Regions from separate parts of the Pectinatus frisingensis genome, predicted to be linked through region 1. Evidence: a T-box and tRNA genes for the amino acid it is inferred to sense, from the RefSeq annotation. Region 1 holds a T-box; the other holds one or more tRNA genes.

Region 1 (10,694 bases):
AACGGATACAGCAGCCCGTATTGGCGGTGATGAATTTCTGGTAGTTGCGGTTAATCTGCAAACACGAAATTCTGCCGCAAAAATTGCCGAAAAAATATTGAAAACCATTTCAGAACCATTTATAATAGATGGCCATTATCTAAAGCTCAGTGCCAGTATCGGCATTACTTTATATCCGTCTGACGGTAAAAACGTTGAACAGTTGATTAACCTGGCCGATTCGGCAATGTACGAAGCAAAAAAACAAGGTCATAATAAATATAAATTTGCTGATGAGATTCACAAACAACGGCAATCATTATTATCAATATAACTTTTCCAAAACTGTTTCATCAATTTTAAAAGTGTGCTTCTTTTCAGGGAATTGTCCGTTTTGCACTTCTGTGGCATAGTTATTAAGTGCCTTTGTGATGCTTGTCTTTAAATCGGCATATTTCTTTACAAATTTGGGTGTAAAATCACTGTACATTCCTAATACATCATTTACAACAAGAATCTGTCCATCACAATATCGTCCGGCACCTATTCCGATAGTAGGTACTTTGACCCGTTCAGTTATTATTTGTGCAAGCTTTTCCGGTACCGCTTCTAATACAATGCTAAAAACGCCTGCTTGTTCCAAAGCCATAGCATCATCTATAAGCTTCTGCGCAGCAGCTGTTTCTTTTCCCTGTACTTTAAACCCACCCATGATATTTATCGACTGAGGTGTCAAGCCAATATGCCCCATAACTGGTATCTGTGCATTGACAACAGCCTGTACTGTCTGCACCATACGCTGTCCGCCTTCCAATTTCACTGCATCTGCACTGCCCTCTTGGATCAACCTGCCGGCATTGCGTATGGCATCTTCACTATTGACCTGATAAGACAAAAACGGTAAATCGGCAACTATCAAAGCTCTATGTACCCCACGGGAAACACAACGGGAATGATAAACCATATCTTCCATTGTCACTTTTAGTGTTGATTTATTACCCTGCATGACCATACCGAGTGAGTCACCAACAAGAATACTGTCTATGCCGCTGTCATCGACAATTTGTGCCATTGAATAGTCATATGCAGTCAGCATAGTTATTTTTTTACCGGTCTGTTTGGCATCAAAAAACGATTGCGTCGTAAATTTATCTTTATTCATCATAATTCTCCTTTTTTAATAAGCATTTTAATTTTTGGGCATCAGACAGTGTAATTCTTTTATTTTCTGCCATTTTTATTGTTGCTATAGTCAAAATACGATATAACTCAGTTTTTTCCGGCAAATATTTTTTAATACTGTCATATTGCGCTGCTACTGTCCCCGCATCATTGCGTACTATTGGTCCCGTCAACGCTTTAACTGTGCCATATCGTTTTATGTTGTCCAGTGTTCCTTCTATAAGTGGAGCAACTGCTGAAAACACAGCTTTCTTATCAATACCTGCTGTTTCTATACATTGCATCCCAAAATCAAGTAATGTAACCAGATAATTGGATATTACTGCAGCTCCGGTATGGTATAGGGCTTTTTGCCGTACAGTTATTTGTCCATAATCGGCATCAGCAGCATTCAAAATCTCCTGTATTACCAACAGTGCTTGTGCTGTTCCCTCAATAGTAAAAAATGTTTTTTCAAGAAATTTTGCACTGATTTGTGGATCACTAAAACTTTGTAATGGATGAATACTGCCTACTGCACCTCCGGCAATTTTAATATTTTTCAGACATTCGCTGCTATGAGCTCCGCTCGTATGCAGCCATACTTTGCAACGCCACGTTTTCCGCCGTAACAGCGCAGCGATCTGAGCATCAACATCCGGTAATGCATCATCATTTACAGTTATAAAAATAACATCACAGCCGGCAGTCAGTTCGTCAGGTGATATATAAGCTGTACTTTGTGTCAAGTTTGCAGCATTGTTGGCAGATTCAAATGATCTGCTGTAATATCCGGCAACAGTCAGACAATGCTTTTTTAAATATATCCCCAATGATTTACCAACCTTTCCAGCTCCGATAAATCCTATATTTATAAATATCAACTCCTTAAAAAATAAAAAATGCCTTTTTCACCCGAATACATCGTCGCAACAAAGGCTGATGCATTTTTAAATGAAAAAGACATTATTATTCCTAATGCAATATGTGTCAGTCTTTGTCCCGCAAGGATCAAAGCATAATATAAAATAATGGACATAACAGGTGTTTTTAATCTGTCGCACGAATGGTATCAGTTTCATAAAATGCAGTTCCCGCAATGATAAGCATATTGCATATTCATAAATTGACTATATTACGTGTGACACTTCTATAATACTATAATCATTGTGCAGTTCCCCGCAGAGATACTACCAATACACTGAGTATAAAACATAACCGGCTCATTTGCAATATAATCCGATAAAGCCAACCAATTCTACTGTCGAAAATTTTCATTTTGTAAATCTGCTATAATATATTACTGTAATGAAAATCAATTTATGATAAAATAAGGCCGTAAACAAATTAATCTGAGGAGTACTACTAATTGAAAGCAGAAACAAAAGTAAAGTTTTTAGGTTATGGGCTGCTCATTATTTTAATTGGCAGTGTGTATGTCCTGGCACCGGATTTTTATAACAATATTTTCTATCTGGCCGTCAATGGCAATATGGAGGAAATAGCCGCCTACATTGATTCATTCGGCACACTGGCTATTTTCCTTGGATTTATGCTGGTATTGCTCGTTAATATTGTCGGCCTGCCATCTATATTTATAATCACAGCCAATGGTTTATTGTTTGGTCCTGCTATCGGCATAATGATTTCCTGGATTGCCGAAAGCATCGGCGTAGTGATAGGTTTCTGGTTAATGCGTACTATTCTCCGTCCCACAGCTGAAAAACTTATTCATAAAAGTTCTAAACTAAGCAAAATCGATGATTTCAGCGGTGAAAGCGGGTTCAAGCTTATGCTGGTGTTACGATCACTGCCTTACTTTCCCTCCGGTGTACTCACAGCCTTTGGTGCCATAAGTAAAATATCAACCAAAGATTATGCTCTTTCCAGTTTTATCGGCAAATTGCCGGCAACTGCTCTCGAAGTTATGATCGGCCATGATATCTTCACCTACAACCAGAACTTAGAACGTTTGTTCATAGTAATTATATTAGCTATAATAGTTTATGGTGGCATTTGGTATTTCAATAAAAAGCACATTCGTAATAAAAAATAATACTTTCATGGTTATTCTATTGATTTTATTTATATTTTTAGTATAATAAAAAAGCAAGACATTATACAATGTTACAATCTATTAGGAGGTAATCTTTTGATCAAAGTTATAGTTAACGGTGCCCGCGGCAAAATGGGCCGTGCCGTTCTGACTGCTGTAACTGCCGACAAAGACTTAGAGTTAGTCGGTGCCGTTGATGTCACTGGTGGAATGGATATCGGTGATCTCATCGGAGCAGCAAAAACCGGTATCATTGTCGACAGTGATTTGCAACGGGTAATCACTACTGTGAACCCTGATGTAATGGTTGATTTTACACGTCCCGATGCAGTTTTTAATAATGCCTGCCAGGCACTTGAAAATCATGTTTGTCCTGTCATTGGTACAACCGGACTATCAGATGAAGCTAAGGATAAGCTTAATGAAATAGCTTTAAAATATAATACTCCGGCTTTTATTGCGGCAAATTTTGCTATTGGTGCCGTGCTCATGATGATAATGGCCAAGAAAGCCGCCAAGTATCTCCCTAATGTCGAAATAATCGAATTACATCATGACCAAAAGCTTGATGCTCCCTCCGGGACGGCAATCACCACCGCTGAAATGATCAGTGAAGTACGCAAACCAATGAAACAAGGCAATCCCAATGAAACAGAAAAATTAAAAGGCGCACGCGGTGCACAATTAAACGGCATTCCAATTCATAGTGTACGTCTGCCCGGTTACGTAGCTCATCAGGAAGTAATCTTCGGTGGTCTCGGTCAGACACTCACTATACGCCATGATTCTATTGACCGTACTTCCTTTATGCCGGGGGTTTTGCTGGCATGTAAAAAAGTAATTCATTTAAAAGGCTTAGTCCGCAACCTCGACAAAATAATGTAACGGAGGAATATACATGAAAAAATACAACGTTGCTATTTTAGGAGCAACCGGTGCTGTAGGGCAGGAATTTTTAAAACTCATAGAAGAACGGCATTTCCCTTTTGCTAAACTTAGATTACTGGCTTCCAAACGTTCTGCCGGCAAAAAAATAACTTTTATGGGTAAAGAATACACTGTTGAAGAAGCAACCGACAATTCCTTTGAAAATATTCAGATTGCCTTGTTTGCCGGTGGTGCCGCCAGTAAAACTTTTGCCCCGGCTGCCGTAAAAGCAGGCGCAGTCGTCATTGATAACTCCAGTGCATTTCGCATGGATCCCGATGTACCGCTTATCGTCCCGGAAGTCAATCCTGAATTTATCAAAGAACATAAAGGTATAATAGCCAATCCTAACTGCTCAACAATAATCATGGTAATGGCACTTAAACCGCTGTACGACCGCTCAAAAATCAAGCGTATAGTAGTCTCTACCTATCAGGCTGTTTCCGGCGGCGGTAAAGAGGCAATGGCCGAACTGCAGCAGCAAACAAAAGACATTGTCGCCGGCAATCCGGTTAAAGCAGAGATTTTGCCGGGAGCATCATTTCCAAAACATTACCAGATTGCTTTCAATCTCATTCCGCAAATTGATGTATTTAAGGAAAATTTGTACACCAAAGAAGAAATGAAGATGATCAATGAAACCCATAAAATTCTAAATGATGATTCTATCGGCATTACTGCAACGACCATACGTGTACCGGTCTTTAGAAGTCATGCTGAATCGATCAACATCGAATTTACCGACGAAATAAGTGTTGTTGAGGCAAAAGAATTACTGTCTGCTTTTCCTGGTGTGACTGTCCAGGATAACCCGGCCGAAATGGATTATCCAATGCCGCTTATGACTTCTGGCAAAAACAATGTATATGTCGGTCGAATAAGAAAAGATTATTCTATCAAAAATGCTCTCAATATTTGGGTGGTTGGTGACCAAATAAGAAAAGGTGCAGCACTTAATGCTTTACAAATAGCCGAATATATGATTGATAATGATATAAATTAAGGACCACTTGACACCGCTATTTTTAATGCTATAATGAATTTTATCAAAAGTAATGCGAAAGACATGATTGTCAGGATATTATCATTCAGAGAGAGACGCATTTGCTGTGAGCGTTTTAAGATAATCTTAGCAATTACCACTTTCAAACTGTATAGCAGAATTTTAGTATGCTATATCGGCCGTCACCGTTACAGACTTAATTAAGGAATCGCTCTTATAGCGGTAATCAGGGTGGAACCACGAATATAACCTCGTCCCTGTATGGATTTTTCCATGCAGGTACGGGGTTTTGTTTTTTTACTAACAATAGGAGGCATTTATAATGATAAAAATCAAGTTAAAAGATGGTAAAGTATGCGAAATAGAAAGGGGCACTACAGCATTAACTTTCTTAAAATCCTTAAGTAATAGTCTGGCTAAAAAAGCACTTTCAGTTAAAATCAATGGCGTTAATTCTGATTTAATGACACCATTAAATAATGACTGTTCGATCGATTTCATGACTTTTGAAGATGCGGCCGGACGCTGGGCACTGCGTCACAGTGCTTCACATGTCCTGGCTCAGGCGATCAAGCGTATTTATGGTGAAAAAAATGTCCAATTGGCTATTGGTCCAGCCATTGACAATGGTTTTTATTATGACATTGACATGCAAAAACAGCTTAGTCAATCTGATTTAGATAAGATTCAAAAAGAAATGGAAAAAATCGTCAAAGAAAACCTGCCTATTGAACGCAGAGAAGTAAAGCGTGAAGATGCCATAAAATTATTTGAAGCCAAGGGTGAAAAATATAAAGTTCAACTAATAAAAGATCTGCCGGAAGATGTTCTTATCACACTTTATACACAAGGAGAATTCACAGATCTTTGTGCCGGCCCCCATCTTGTTTCGACCGGCAAAATCAAAGCTCTTAAATTGCAAAATGTTACCGGTGCTTATTGGCGCGGCAATGCAAAAAATAAAATGCTGCAGCGCATTTACGGAACAGCCTTTGAAAAGAAAACGGACCTCGATGCTTATCTTAATATGCTCGAAGAAGCTGCTAAACGAGATCACAGAAAATTAGGCAAAGAACTTGATTTGTTCAGTTTGCATGAAGAAGGTCCTGGTTTCCCATTCTTTCATCCCAATGGTATGATTATAAGAAATGAGCTAATTAATTACTGGCGTTCTGTTCATCGCCGCTATGGTTATCAGGAAATAAGAACACCGATGATATTGAATCGTCAGCTTTGGGAACAGTCTGGGCATTGGGATCATTACAAAGAAAATATGTATTTCACTAAGATAGATGGTGAAGACTATGCAATAAAACCAATGAACTGCCCAGGCGGCATGCTCGTTTACAAAACCCAACCCCATAGTTACCGGGAGCTGCCGCTTAGAATGGCTGAATTGGGGCTTGTCCATCGTCATGAATTATCCGGAGCTCTGCATGGACTTATGCGTGTGCGCAACTTCACACAAGATGATGCCCATATCTTTGCCCTTCCCTCACAGATCGAAGGTGAAATTCAAAGTATAATCGACTTATTCGATGAAATATACAGTACATTTGGCCTATCATATCATGCCGAACTCAGCACTCGTCCGGAAAACTCCATGGGTTCTGATGATGTATGGGAAAAATCGACTGCTGCTTTGCGCAATGCACTTGAAAACCGTGGGTTAAAATATGTTGTCAATGAAGGTGATGGCGCTTTTTACGGTCCAAAAATAGATTTTCATCTAATGGACTCACTGGGCCGTACTTGGCAATGCGGCACAATACAGCTTGATATGTTGATGCCGGAAAAATTTGACCTTACCTATACCGGTGAAGATGGACAAAAACATCGTCCTGTCATGATGCACCGTGTTGTATATGGCAGTATCGAACGTTTTATCGGTATATTGATTGAACACTACGCCGGAGTTTTTCCTGTATGGCTTGCACCAATACAGGCGAAAATTCTGCCGGTTACTGACAAACATGCCGATTATGCCTTTGCCTTGAAAAAGAAAATGTTTGACTTGGGCTTACGTGTCGAAGTAGATGACCGCAATGAAAAAGTCGGTTATAAAATGCGTGAATGCCAAGTCAAAAAGGTTCCATATATATTGGTAGTCGGTGACAAAGAATTAGCTGAAAATACCGTATCAGTCAGAAAACACGGTGAACAAGCCACCAACGCCATGCCTGCCGATCAATTCATCAGCCTACTGCAAAAACAAATTGCTGATAAGGCTTGACGCTCCTATTTAAATTCTCATAATATTACTTATAAAAAATTATGCTGTCTGCCGGCATAGATAGGCTGCCGCATAAACAACATTACCTCATAAAGATGCAACCCGTCTCAATTCCTTTATCCGTCCTTAAAAAGACGAATAAAAGAGCTCGATATTGCATATTTACGAATAAAATGTTTATGTGCGGCAGCTTTTTTCCGTTTATAAATAATTTGTATAATAATACAATGTTTGATATAATAATAGAAAATCATTCATGAGCTAAAGGAGAGATAATAATGGATACTGCTACAGATAAAAAAACTAAATCAACCGCTCTCGGTTCTATTCGTATAGCCGATGAAGTAGTGAGCATCATCGCCGGTCTCGCCGCGACAGAAATCGAAGGTATTGCCGGTATGAGCGGTGGATTAGTTGGCGGCATCGCCGAAATGCTCGGTAGAAAAAATTTTTCTAAGGGTGTCAAAGTCGAAGTAGGCGAACAGGAGGCTGCCGTAGATTTATATCTGATCGTAAAATACGGTGTCCGTATACCCGATATTGCCCTGAATGTGCAGGAAAATGTTAAAAAAGCCATTGAAACGATGACAGGACTGCATGTTGTTGAAGTCAATATTCATGTTCAAGGTGTAGGGTTTCCACCTGAAGAACAAAAGGAAGAGGTCGTCCGGGTCCGCTAAGGAAGAGGTTTTCTAATGGGGATTATCAATAGATTTTTATTGTTTTTTTATACATTATTTTTCGCCTTACTTTCTTTAGGCTTAATTGTTTTATGCACAGGTATCATTCCAATAGATGATTTGTGGAATAATGCATTATATATGCTCAGCCGTTTTGAAACTATTGGTGCAGCCGTTGTCATATTTTTGCTTAGCATTGAACTAATGGGTAATTGTTTTTCCGGCAAAAAAGACAGTGATTTAGGCAATGAAGGTATTATCGTACATGGCAATAACGGTGATGTGCATATCACTAAAAATGCAGTTCTCGACGTCACTAACAGATTATGTCACAATATGCCCGGTGTTTACGATACAAAAATCAAAGTAAAATTTTTAAAAAAAGCCAATCACATTGAAATGAGCACACAATTAAAAATAAGACTGATAATAGGCCAAGAATATGATGCCATCAGAATGTCTGACGAATTGCAAAAAAATATCAAAGATCAACTGTCTTCGTATATGTCCTTGAATGATGTTGCAATTGATATCATCGTCGACAGTGTATCTGATAGCAGCAGCGTAAAAAAAAGGCGCGTAGTTTAAAACAGTAATTAATATGGAGTAAATTATGGAAAACTTTTCTTGGAAAAAGTATATAAAATATCTATGGAATAACAATCCCGGAAAAATTTCCGGGGTTATCCTAGGTTTTGTGTTCAGTTTATCCATTTTGATTTTTGGTTTTTTTAAAACTATATTTGTTTTGTTTTTTGTTGGGGCAGGGCTGTTTATCGGTAACAAAATAGATAAAAAAGATGATTTATTTGAAACTGCGGAAGATATTCTTGATCACATTCAAAAATTTATTCCGCCGATATTTCGTCGTTAAAAAGGAGAATTTTTCATTTATGAGTCGCAGGCAATCACGCTGCGCAGCTTTGCAAACTTTATTCCAGCTTGATTTAAATACCGGCCTCGATAAAGAATCTGCTGTCAATGCTGTCTTAACCACAATAAAGGCTTTAAAAGACTCCGACTCCGCTTATATGCAGGAAATTGTCAGCGGAGTAATTGATAATCAATTATATATTGACGAAGCAATCAGTTCTGTTTCAGGGGACTGGCATTTAGATAGGATGCCAGCCGTGGACAGAAATATCCTGCGTATTGCCGTTTATGAACTTAAGTTTGGCGATAAGGATTTGACTCCTAAGATAGTCATAAATGAAGCTGTCGAACTGGCCAAGCAATTTGGAACAGACGATTCAAGCCGTTTTATTAACGGTGTCTTAGGGTCAATTGTCAAAAAGTAATCAAAGTCGGGCAAAAGCCCGGCTTTTTTCTTAAAAGGAATTAATTTGATGACTATTTATAATGTCAGTGAGATAAATACTTATATAAAAGAACTTTTCAGCACAGATAACAATTTACGCAAAGTGATGATCCGTGGTGAAATATCCAATTTTAAATTCCACTCTTCCGGTCATTGCTACCTTACGCTTAAAGACGAGCACGCTGCATTGCGAGCAGTTATTTTTCGTCGTTTTGCGCAAAAATTACGTTTTAGACCAGAAAATGGCATGAAAGTCATTGCCTGCGGCAGTATAAGCGTCTATGACCGTGACGGGACTTATCAATTGTACATAGAACAGCTGGTACCGGATGGTATCGGTGATTTAAATCTTTATTATGAACAACTAAAAAATAAACTTTCTTCAGAGGGATTGTTTAATCCCGAACATAAAAGATCATTACCTGTTTACCCTAAAACCATTGGCATCATTACTTCCAAAACAGGTGCTGTACTGCATGACATATACAATGTAGCATCCCAGCGCAATCCTGCGGTAAAGTTACTGCTTTATCCTGTAATGGTACAGGGTGATGGTTCTGTCGAGCAAATTGTCAAGGCACTGCAATACTTTGACTGCCATTATGATCTTTGTGACGTTCTTATCATTGGCCGCGGCGGCGGCTCTATGGAAGATTTATGGTCTTTTAACGATGAACGAGTTGTCAGGGCAGTTTATGCTGCAAAATTACCTATAGTTTCTGCTGTCGGTCATGAAACAGACTATACTCTTACCGATTTTGTCAGTGACGTACGTGCTTCTACACCATCACACGCAGCACAGTTATGCGTTCCCTCCCGTGAAGAACTTCTAAAAAAAATATATTTATTACAAACCAATTTATCCAATGTCATTGAAAATTATCTTGACAGCTGTCATACCCGCCTTAACAACTGTCGTAATAACAAACTTTTCAATGATACATACTCTCCTTTAGGTGATAGTTGGCAAGAGCTTGACTTACTTATCAGCCAGCTCAATAATGCTGTAAATCATCAATTTACTGATAGGCAACACATAATTACTGTATTGTCTGAAAAATTGGCTCTGCTCAATCCGGAGACTGCTTTGCAAAGAGGTTATTCAATGGTTTACCGTGGCAATACTATTATAACTTCCACTGACCAATTAACTAAAAATGACTTGCTGCAAATTATACTTTCTGACGGACAAGTATCCGCCACTGTCAATGCTTTAAAAAAGAAAGGTGAGCATTATGCCAAAAAAGAAACAAACATTTGAGGATTCGATAAACAAGCTGGAAATATTAGTTCATGATATGGAAACAAATAAACTTACTCTTAATGATTTAGTAAAA
Region 2 (10,694 bases), 710 kb from region 1:
ATGTTATATTTTATAGTAAATAACAATTTTAGGAGTATTATCACTATGAATCAAAAAAATAATAAGTTTGTTATAATCGACGGCAGTAGTTTAATGTATCGGGCTTTTTTTGCTCTGCCACTCTTAACAACTGAATCCGGCAAATACACCAATGCCATTTTTGGTTTTGTCAGAATGCTCGTAAAGCTGCTTGAAGAACTGCAGCCACAATATGCAGCAATAGCTTTTGATAAAAGCCGCCAAACATTCCGTACAGAAATGTATAAAGACTACAAGGGGACCCGAGAAAAAACTCCTGATGAACTCAAAAGCCAAATTCCTTTATTACACGATTTCAGTAATGCCATGGGCATAAAATTTATTGAAATGGATAACTATGAGGCCGATGATATTATAGGAACACTTGCCACTAGTGCCGCTGCCAACAATTATGAAACAATAATAGTTACCGGTGATCGTGATGCCTTACAGCTTATCCGTCCTAATCTAAAAGTAATGATGACAAAAAAAGGTATCAGTGAAACCGACATTTTTGATGAAACAGCTTTTATGGCGAAATACGGTATCGTACCACAACGATTGATCGATCTTAAGGCATTAATGGGTGATAAATCGGATAATATTCCCGGTGTATATGGTATTGGTGAAAAAACTGCCTTGAAATTACTGACCCAATATCAAACCTTAGTTGGTATATATGAAAATATTACCGCTATTTCCGGTAAAAAATTGCAGGAAAAATTAATTAATGACAAAGAAATGGCCTTTCTTTCCTATAAATTAGCTACGATAAAATGTGATATGCCATTATCTTTCAACACAACAGATTTCACTATTGCACCAGATGCAAACTCAATAAAATCTTTTTGCACCGTCAATGAGCTTAAAAGCGTCTGGCCGGCTTTGAATCGGCTCTGCGGCAGTGATGCTCCCACTGCTGTTCCCGCTGCCGCCAATGAGTATATTACGCTGGTGCCAGACAATATTGCCAAACTTGCCCGGCAAATCAAAACTGATAAACATTTTATTTACCTGCCGATAATCTCCGGCAAAGTTCCCCATATGACATGTAATGGCTTTGTTCTCAAAACAATGGTCGAAAAACAACCGGCTTTATATCTGCCCAATCAACCCGAATTTGAGAACTTCATCAAATCTCTTTTTCAGGATAAAAATCTGACCGTAATAACCTATGATTTAAAAAACACTTTGCACTGCGCGTTTAAACCGCAAGGTAAAATCATCGACTTGTTGCTTGCCGCTTATATGCTTGATCCGGCAGCCGGCGATTATAATATGACCAGTTTAGCTGCTAAATATCTTATTGAAGAACCGCCTGCCTACAAACCTGATTCAAGTGACAGCCTGCAATCTGAAGCCGTTTATTACATAAATACCATTTCATTAAAAAAATTGGCTGACATCTTAACAGATGCCCTGCAAAACAAAGATCTTTACAGTTTATATGAAAAAACCGAATTGCCTTTGGAAGATGTTCTTGTATCGATGGAAGAATACGGCGTATATATAAACGACACCAAATTAAAAAATATGTCCGACGAAATCGGCGGCACCATCTACAAACTACTCACTGAAATATATCAGCTGGCTGAAACAGAATTCAATGTCAATTCTCCTAAACAACTTGGTGAAGTATTATTTGAGCATCTAAAATTACCTGTGCAAAAAAAGACTAAAACCGGTTATTCCACCAATGCCGAAGTATTGGAATCCTTACGCCCTTATCACCCCATTATTGAGAAGATCCTTGATTATCGTATGTGGAATAAACTGAAAAGTACTTATTTAGATGCGATTCATGAACTGATTGATACAACAACACATCGCATACATACTACTTTCAACCAGACAATTACTGCCACAGGCAGATTAAGCAGCTCTGACCCCAATCTGCAAAATATTCCTGTACGAACCGATGCCGGTAAAAAAATTCGCAGCCTTTTTGAACCAGGCAAGGGATATGATCTATTTTTATCAGCCGATTATTCTCAAATAGAATTGCGCATTTTAGCACATATGTCCGATGATAAAAATTTTATTGAAGCTTTTCAGCTGGAACAAGACATCCATTCCCGCACTGCCTCAGAAGTTTTCAACGTACCGCTTGATGAAATAACACCGGAACTGCGCCGCCGTGCCAAGGCAATTAATTTTGGCCTTGTATACGGTAAAAGCGACTATGGCCTGGCACAAGAGCTGCACATTTCCCGCCAGGAAGCCGCCGACTATATCAGCAATTATTTTGCTAAATATGAAGGAGTAAAAAAATACCTGGACAACATCGTTAACCAGGCACATGAAAAAGGCTATACTACCACGTTATTCGGACGCCGCCGCTATCTGCCCGGCATAAAAAGCAGCAATCATAACATTCGCTCACAAAATGAACGAATGGCAATGAATACACCTATACAAGGCACCGCTGCCGATATCATTAAAATGGCTATGATTGCCACTTGGCAGGAATTAAACAAGCAAAACCTTAAAAGCCGCATTTTACTACAAGTTCATGACGAACTGGTCATTGAATGCATCAATTCTGAAATACCTGTCCTAAAGGATATTTTACATAGAACAATGCAGGATATCGTCAAATTAAAAGTTCCCCTGACCATAGACATAAACACTGGTATCAATTGGGCTGCAACTAAATAGCTGTCTGCTATAAATAATAAAAAGGGGTATCACACATAATCATTTTCATTCATAAATTGCAATGTTTTGTTCTTTTTATCCACTCTCAAAACAGCAAGCGGCGGATTGCATCTTTATGAGGTCAATGCCTTTCATGTGACACCCCTTTATTATATTTCTCTGATACCATTTCGCCATGGTGTCGAAGTATTTTTTAAATTTGCCAGATCATATGGCGTTTCCTGATATACATAATAGTTCAGCCAATTAGCAAAAAGCAGGTTAGCTACACTGCGCCATTTCACAACAGGCTGTCTTTTAGGATCATCATTAGGATAATAATTACAGGGTATTTGAATATCCAATCCTGCTTTTACGTCGCGGTCATACTCCCATTTCAATGATAACGGGTCGTATTCCGCATGTCCGGTAATAAAAAACTGACGATGCTTCAAATTGGCAATGGCATAGACTCCGCAGCGACTATCCGATTCAGCCATAATCGTCAATTCCGGGACTTTTTCAACGTCACTGCGCCGCACTTCAGTATGACGTGAATGCGGTACATAAAATTCATCATCAAACCCTCTGAACAATTTTTCATGTTCTACCAGCAGACGATGTTTATATACGCCAAAAATCTTTGGTTCCACTGCATATTTAGGCACTCCATAATGATAATAAAGCCCGGCCTGAGCTCCCCAGCAGATATAAAATGACGAAAACACATGAGTCTTTGTCCATTCCATTATTTGGCAGACTTCATCCCAGTAGGCTACATCTTCATATTCCAGCTGTTCCACCGGAGCTCCCGTCATGATAAAACCATCATATATATTATTTTTGACATCCGCAAAAGTACCATAAAATTCAGTCAGGTAATCCATGGAAGTGTGTGCCGGTGTATAAGACTGCGTATAAATAAAATCAACTTCGACCTGCAGCGGAGTATTTCCCAGCAAACGCAGCAATTGTGTTTCCGTTACCGTTTTCAACGGCATAAGGTTCAGTATGAGGATGCGTAACGGACGTATATCCTGCTTATACGCACGATCTGTATCCATTACAAATATATTTTCTTTATCAAGTATTTGCGCTGCCGGCAAATTATTAGGAATTTTTATCGGCATATCTTCACTTCCAAAATTTAGTTATATTATATCAATGACCGGTTGGTAAAACATTATCACCATTAAACTCAGGGATAAATCTTTTCGAAGAACTGGCCCGTTCTTGTACAAAACAATTTTTTATTCCCAAGTCCAAAGCCGCATCAATAACTTTTTGATATTCAAATGTAGTCAATTTTCTATTCAGCTGAGGAATTTCCGCAGCTTTGTATGCCGGAGTATATTGATTCATCAAACTTAAATAAATATTATCACCAAATGTCTTCCACAGCCATTCCACTATTTTTATGCTATCCTTATACTGCCATGGTAAAATCAAGTGTCTCACCAGTACTCCCTTTTTCAGCATATTACCTGCCATAACTGCCGGTCCCGCTGCTTCATACATTGCCCTTATTGCTGCCGTTGCCGTTGCCGCATAGTTTGGCGCCTGCGAATATTTTCGTGCTATCGTTTCATCCCAATACTTCATATCCGGCAAAAATACATCGACATATGGTGCCAGCATCTTTATCGTTTCAATTGTCTCATAAGCATTTGTATTACAAACGACAGTCAATTTCAATCCTGCTGCCCGGGCCGTCTTCAACGCTGCAGCTATCACGGCCGCGTACTGTGTTGGTGTCACAAGCTCAAGGCATTCCACGCCCCTTGCCTGCTGCTCTAAAAATATTTCGGCCAAACGTCCCGTATCAACGGTAATCCCATACCCCAGAGCACTTATTGCATAATTCTGGCAAAATATACACCGCATATTGCAATTAGAAAAAAACACTGTTCCAGCGCCATTCTTCCCCGATATACAAGGTTCCTCCCACTTATGAACACTGACCAGTGCCACTTTTGCCTTATTACCGGCCCGACAAAAACCTGTTTCACCATTTTCTCGCTTAACTTTACATTGCCGCGGACACAATGAACACTTATTATCTTCTACGATAATTTATCTCACGCCCTATAATACAAATTATCCTATAGCTTTATTCAATATTTTTAATGATTGGCCATTTTATACATATTAATGGCATCCTGTCTGGTTATTGGTTTAAAATTACCGACGGTTTTCTTGCCATAGTCAGTGCACATATCAGCCAAATATTCGAGTATTTCATTTGATTGTACACCGATACCCAATTCCGTGAAGTTGACCGGCAGCCCGATTGAATGAAAATATGCTTCCATTTTGTCAATGCCGCCAAGCGCTGCCTTTACCTCGTCACTTTCATTAATATCCCACAATACTTTCGCTAACCGGGCAAATCGCTTCACGTCAGTTTTATAACTATACCGCGCCCACACTGCCCACATTGTTGTCAATGATGCTCCATGTGCCACATCGAACTTTCCGCTGAGTTCATGTCCAAGCTTGTGAACACTAAAATCCTTGCGTCGTCCTAATCCCGTCAGATTGCAATGTGACAGACTGCCGCAATACATTATTTCACTTCTTGACAGATAATCATGATCTTTTGCCAACGCATCCTTGCTGAAATGGATTACATTCTTCAACAATCCTTCCGCAATAAAATCTGTCATACAGTTATCGCTGTTTTTATCAAAATAACGTTCCAAAGTATGCATAAGTATATCCCCTATGCCACAAGCTATCTGAAACCTCGGCGCACTATAGGTCAATTCCGGATTCATAAAAGCAACTTTAGGACGGTTCAGCACAGTACCCAAGCCGCGTTTTTGACCTGTAGCTTCATTGGTAAGAACAGCAGAATCGCTGGTTTCACTACCCGCAGCAGCCAAAGTAAGAATACACCCCATAGGTGTAGTCTTAACAGGTTTAACCTTATTTTGCCAGATGTCATCCCATATGTCATAAGAATTATTAGCCAGACCAATAGCGATCGCTTTAGCCGTATCAATGACACTGCCTCCGCCCACAGCCAGTACAAAATTCACTTTTTCACGCTGCGCCAGCTTAATTCCATCACGGACAAATGAAACCACTGGATTTGGTTTAACACCACCTATGACAGTATATTCCAGTCCCTGCTCTTTTAAATCAGTACAAACAGCATCAAGTAATCCCGTTTTTTTTACGCTGCCTCCGCCATAAACCAGCAAAACCTTATCGGTTCCATATGACTTTATTTTACTACCTGCTTTTTTTTCTGCATCTTTGCCGAAAATGATCTCTGTCGGACAACAATATTCAAAACTATTCATTATATTTATACCTCCCCAAACTCAATACCTCTGCACCAGCAGCCTGCCAATATCAATATCATTCAATGAGTCTACCTGCACATCAGCTGCCGAAACATTTTGACCGCAATCCCTATAATCAGGATTACAATATGCCACACAATAATTCCCGGCCCTTTTCGCCGCTGTCACACCCGCTTCAGCATCTTCTATCACAGCACATTCCTGTGGTTTAATACCCAGTTTTTTTGCCGTCAATAAATAAATCTCAGGATTTGGCTTACTGTGCAGCAGTTCTGCTCCGCTCATAACTACATCAAAACAATCGTATATGCCAAATCTCTTAAGAAACATTTCAATATTTCGCCGCACCGACGAAGAAGCCAATGCCAATGGCACCTGTCTATTATGAAAATCCTTAATTAAAGCGATAGCCCCTTTAACCGGATGTACAGCATCATTATCTGCAATATATTCTAAAAACAACTGATGTTTGCGTGCGACAATTTCATCTAAAGAAATACTGGAAGCTGCCTGGGTGATAAAATCACTAAAAAAAGCCCTTGATGACCGGCCAAAGTAAGGTAAACAATCCTGCCGAGTACAATTTATACCATATTCCCTCAGCGTTTGCATCTTAGTTTTAATATGGATGGCTTCGCTATCGACAATTACCCCGTCCATATCAAATATTACTGCTTTCATTCTTATCATCCTCAAAAAAATATACTGATATTATAACATTTTTTATTTTGCCTGTCATTTTGTCCTTGACCAGAAAAATGTTTAACATTTCTCCTATTATTTACCAGCAAAAAACACTTGCTAAATTCCTTCTTATAACGTACACTTGTAATAGTTTCATTATCATAAAGTAATAATTTGACAAATGGAGGTCAGTATCATGAACAAAATTTTCAGCATTGTTTTTGCGGCTGTCTTTGCAATAAGCATTTATGCCTTCTATTCACCGGCACAGGCATCTGCTGCAGGGTTAGGTTCCATAAATCTTGGTGAAGTACTTTCCAGCTATCCCGATATGCAAACAACCAATGCTGCCATTGATCTTGAACGCCAAAAGACTCAGGACGAATTCAACAAAAAATCTGCTTCCCTTGATGACAAGGGTAAAAAAGAACTTTTCGACCAATTAAACCAGAAGCTTTCTGATCGCCAGAATGAACTTATTAAACCGATTCGTGATAACATTCAAAAAGCAGTTGAAGCCGTAGCTAAGGAAAAAGGTCTTGATTATGTGATAGATGCTTCTGTCGCTATATATGGTGCAGAAGATATTACTAAAGATGTTATTGCCAAGGTAAATGCGCAATAATTAAATGAAATCATTACTTTTACCTCACTGATATATTCATTAATACATCACTTGACAACAAACGACAGTTCTTGAAACAGGTTTCTGCCAGAGCAGTTACTTTTCTCATGAATTGCCGTTTTAATATTTTCTTGACAAAAATTGTCCTTTCCAGTATCATAATATACGTTATTGCTGGCATAGCTCAGTTGGTAGAGCAGCTCATTCGTAATGAGCAGGTCGTAGGTTCAAATCCTATTGCCAGCTCCATATGTAAATCAAGGCTTCCGAGGTTTTCGGAAGCCTATTTATTTTGCTTAAAAATAGCATTTTGTCCTTGTCGTAAAGAATATGCCTATTTAAGCTATAAACTGCCCCCAAAAGTTAAGATACATAAATGTACGTCAATTTTTTTATGCAAAAATTTCATAGAATGTTATGTTCTCTATATACCCCATTAATTCAATTAGGATTTTTAAGTCCCTTTAATAAAAGATTTATAACAGATTTTATATCTTGCTTTCTATCAGGATCTTCGAACGTCTTGGGGTTGATAAAAACGTGTGTTGCAAGATATACGGATTTTGCTGTTTGATGGGAGGATTCTGCAAAAAATATACCTTCTGCAATTCCTTGCAATATAACTTTTTCAATTCGATTGATTCCAACTTCTATGGCCTTTTCTATTACTTCCATCGAATTACTGGCTAGTTTTAAGTAATTTGCAAACATTTCTGGGTCATTAATGGCACTGAGACGTTTAGCTTCTGCAAAATTTTCAAGTAAATGACAAAGTTTAATATCAGCAGGACTATCTTCTTTTAAAATGTCATTTGATGAAGCATGCAATTGAGTGAGCCATCGTTCGGTAACTGCATTCCATAGAGCTGCTTTTCCATTATAATATCTATAAATAGCAGCGTGGCTTACTTTTAAAGATTTTGCCACGTCAGAAATGTTCGCTTTATCCGGCCCATGGCGGCGAATGACTTTTTCAGTCTCATTAAGAATTGTTTCTTTATCTAATGAAATTTTATTCAAGTTAATCATCACTTTCTCGTTTTTATTTTTCATTGTATCATGTTTGTTTTTTTGTTTCAAATTACATTAATTGTAACTGAGCAAAAATAAATATCTATAAAATCAGACTTTATTTAAGAAGAACACCAAAATTTCTGACTATAGTAGTTCAATTGTCAAAACAGAAATCTGAAGATTTCATAATGAATCTTAAACCATGCACAGTCTGGCATCGCTGGATAGTACTGTGTAGCTGGTACCTGATAAGTAATTATTAAGTAATGCCGTTTAAAATTGTGGGTTTAGACATAATTTATTCATTATTCGATGCGCCTTTTTTAGGTTAGCATACTCAGTCAAATAAGCCTCTTCATACTCCAGACTTCGTAACCAATATCCAATTCCGTAACTTGTACAATTCATGCTTTGGTGAATAGTATTTCCCTTGAGAAGTTCAATATACTTATATCTAGTGAACTGACAGCCTTAATTTGAGTTTAAAATCAGCGGCTTTGGCTAATATTAAACGCTTTTTGAACACATTGATGACTATCCTTGTATCTAATGTATACAAGTTCTTTATTTTCCTTATGTAACTTTTTGATTTTATATGTGCAGTTAAAAAGCGCGTTTCCATGCCCTGGAAACGCGCTCTCACCATATTTATCGTATTCATTAATCCAGCAGCGCAGGCTGCTGGTACCGTTTCTTAGCTCTTCAGCAACTTTGCTTCCATCTTATCTTTCTGCCCAATTTATTATACACCCTCCATAATTCAGTATATCTCATACTACCTAACTTTGAGGATGCAGTTCATATTGACGATTTTTCCTGCTAGAGTTGGAGCGTAATTCATCATTTAGTTTGAATTATATTAGAATTTTCTTCTACAAATTTTTAAAGATATATCTAGATCTGATCAGTTATCAGTGTAGTTGCACTTCATAATCGGTAACGATTTTTCCATCAAATTGAATCATCTGACCATTGTGGTTTTCCGTGTCAAGAGCGAGTTTTGCAATGAGCTCACCCGCTTCTTCAGCCGATTTGATAAAACCATTAAGCGCACCAAGTGCACCAGCGGCATGTCCGTTGAGATCCGTTGCTACACCACCAGGCATCACACCAAAGATCTGTTTGCTGCTACCTGTATTTTTGAACTCAAGTGCGTAAGTCATCGCCATCACATTTTGCGCGGCTTTACTGGTTTGATAAGCGAGCGGATGCCAAAAATTATTGGGTTGAATCGGGATTGTGATGTTTACGATTTTTCCATTTTCAGCAAGTTTTGGCAGGAAACTTCTAATCATCTCATACGTCCCGAAAAAATTAACTTTCATTGTCTCACGGAGGTCGTCGGTCGTATAGTCAAACGTTGCTTTTTTCTGATCAAGATCGGGACGGTCAGCTTTGTGGCTGTCAGGAATTCCTGCATTATTGACAAGCAAATCGAGCTGATCAATTTCTTTTGCAGCATTGTGAATCGTATCAAAATTGTTCAAATCAATTTTGACAAAACTAGCTGTAATACCTTGTACTGATAACTTTTTAACTGCTTCTTGTCCACGGTTTTCGCTGCGTGCGCCAACCAAAATTTCAATGCCTGATTTTCCGAGAATTTTTGCAATAGCAAAGCCAATGCCTTTATTTGCGCCTGTGATAAGTGCTTTCATAAAATTATTTCTCCTTTATCAAGTTATATTTTGCTAATTTCATAACTGTCTATTTGTGTCATAACCATATTAAGTCATCTACGGCTTCAGACATTCCAATTTTCGATATATTTTCAATATTATCAAATTTTTCTATCATAGTTTTCATAATTCATTTGGCTATTATCACCTGTGTTTGTACTTTTCATACCAATAGTACAAAAATATTATCTCCAGATGACTTGCAATGGATTCCTATCAACCAATCGCTGATAAGTATATTTCGGATATCCCGCCATGAGACCGCCTGTAACCTGCATATTTTCCGGCAACTTTAAAATTTCTAGTAATGGTTTATATCCAGAAGCAGCGCATCCGTCAAAGAATCCGGTAATGCAAGTTCCAAGACCAATAGAAGGCGCATATAATTCTGCGTAAGCCAGCGAATAGTATGTGTTATCTTTACCGACTGTCAAATTTTTATCAACGATTGGTATGATCAGGCAGGGAGCATCCCGTAATATAACATCTCTACCTGTTTTACGATAGTTGGCTATGTGTGCTTTCAAATGCGCTGCATAAGGTGTTTCAGACCAAGGCGGCTGTTTTAGTGCTTCTTCTTCCCAATAATCAACTATAACCGCTGTAATACTACTCAATGTTTGAGAATCATCAATTACAAGGTAAGAGACTCCTTGAGAATTCGAACTTGTCGGAGCAAATCTTGCTATGTTTAAAAGTTGCTGAATCGATTCCCGCGCAACGACC

Evidence for each region. A T-box is a leader RNA that pairs with one kind of tRNA and senses whether it is charged. The one in region 1 lies ahead of thrS (threonine--tRNA ligase), so its partner is inferred to be a tRNA-Thr.
Region 2: it has a tRNA-Thr gene. The T-box ahead of thrS (threonine--tRNA ligase) is inferred to sense a tRNA for this amino acid. The anticodon was not compared.

What each region holds. Positions count from the first base shown of each region.
Region 1 is NZ_CP045424.1:627,126-637,819, reverse strand. Features, by position in the region: gene F8M42_RS03080 (sensor domain-containing diguanylate cyclase) at 1-313, shown strand, start outside; gene panB (3-methyl-2-oxobutanoate hydroxymethyltransferase) at 305-1,144, opposite strand; gene F8M42_RS03070 (Rossmann-like and DUF2520 domain-containing protein) at 1,134-1,973, opposite strand; gene F8M42_RS03065 (TVP38/TMEM64 family protein) at 2,510-3,196, shown strand; gene dapB (4-hydroxy-tetrahydrodipicolinate reductase) at 3,293-4,081, shown strand; gene F8M42_RS03055 (aspartate-semialdehyde dehydrogenase) at 4,095-5,126, shown strand; T-box leader at 5,170-5,388, shown strand; gene thrS (threonine--tRNA ligase) at 5,449-7,359, shown strand; gene F8M42_RS03045 (Asp23/Gls24 family envelope stress response protein) at 7,638-8,039, shown strand; gene amaP (alkaline shock response membrane anchor protein AmaP) at 8,055-8,627, shown strand; gene F8M42_RS03035 (DUF2273 domain-containing protein) at 8,653-8,913, shown strand; gene nusB (transcription antitermination factor NusB) at 8,933-9,337, shown strand; gene xseA (exodeoxyribonuclease VII large subunit) at 9,386-10,618, shown strand; gene xseB (exodeoxyribonuclease VII small subunit) at 10,593-10,694, shown strand, end outside.
Region 2 is NZ_CP045424.1:2,795,680-2,806,373, forward strand. Features, by position in the region: gene polA (DNA polymerase I) at 46-2,676, shown strand; gene metA (homoserine O-acetyltransferase MetA) at 2,826-3,785, opposite strand; gene F8M42_RS13130 (radical SAM protein) at 3,817-4,701, opposite strand; gene F8M42_RS13135 (iron-containing alcohol dehydrogenase) at 4,779-5,963, opposite strand; gene F8M42_RS13140 (HAD family hydrolase) at 5,985-6,647, opposite strand; gene F8M42_RS13145 (OmpH family outer membrane protein) at 6,847-7,275, shown strand; tRNA gene F8M42_RS13150 (tRNA-Thr) at 7,449-7,524, shown strand; gene F8M42_RS13155 (TetR/AcrR family transcriptional regulator) at 7,717-8,328, opposite strand; gene F8M42_RS13160 (SDR family NAD(P)-dependent oxidoreductase) at 9,201-9,947, opposite strand; gene F8M42_RS13165 (nitroreductase family protein) at 10,154-10,694, opposite strand, start outside.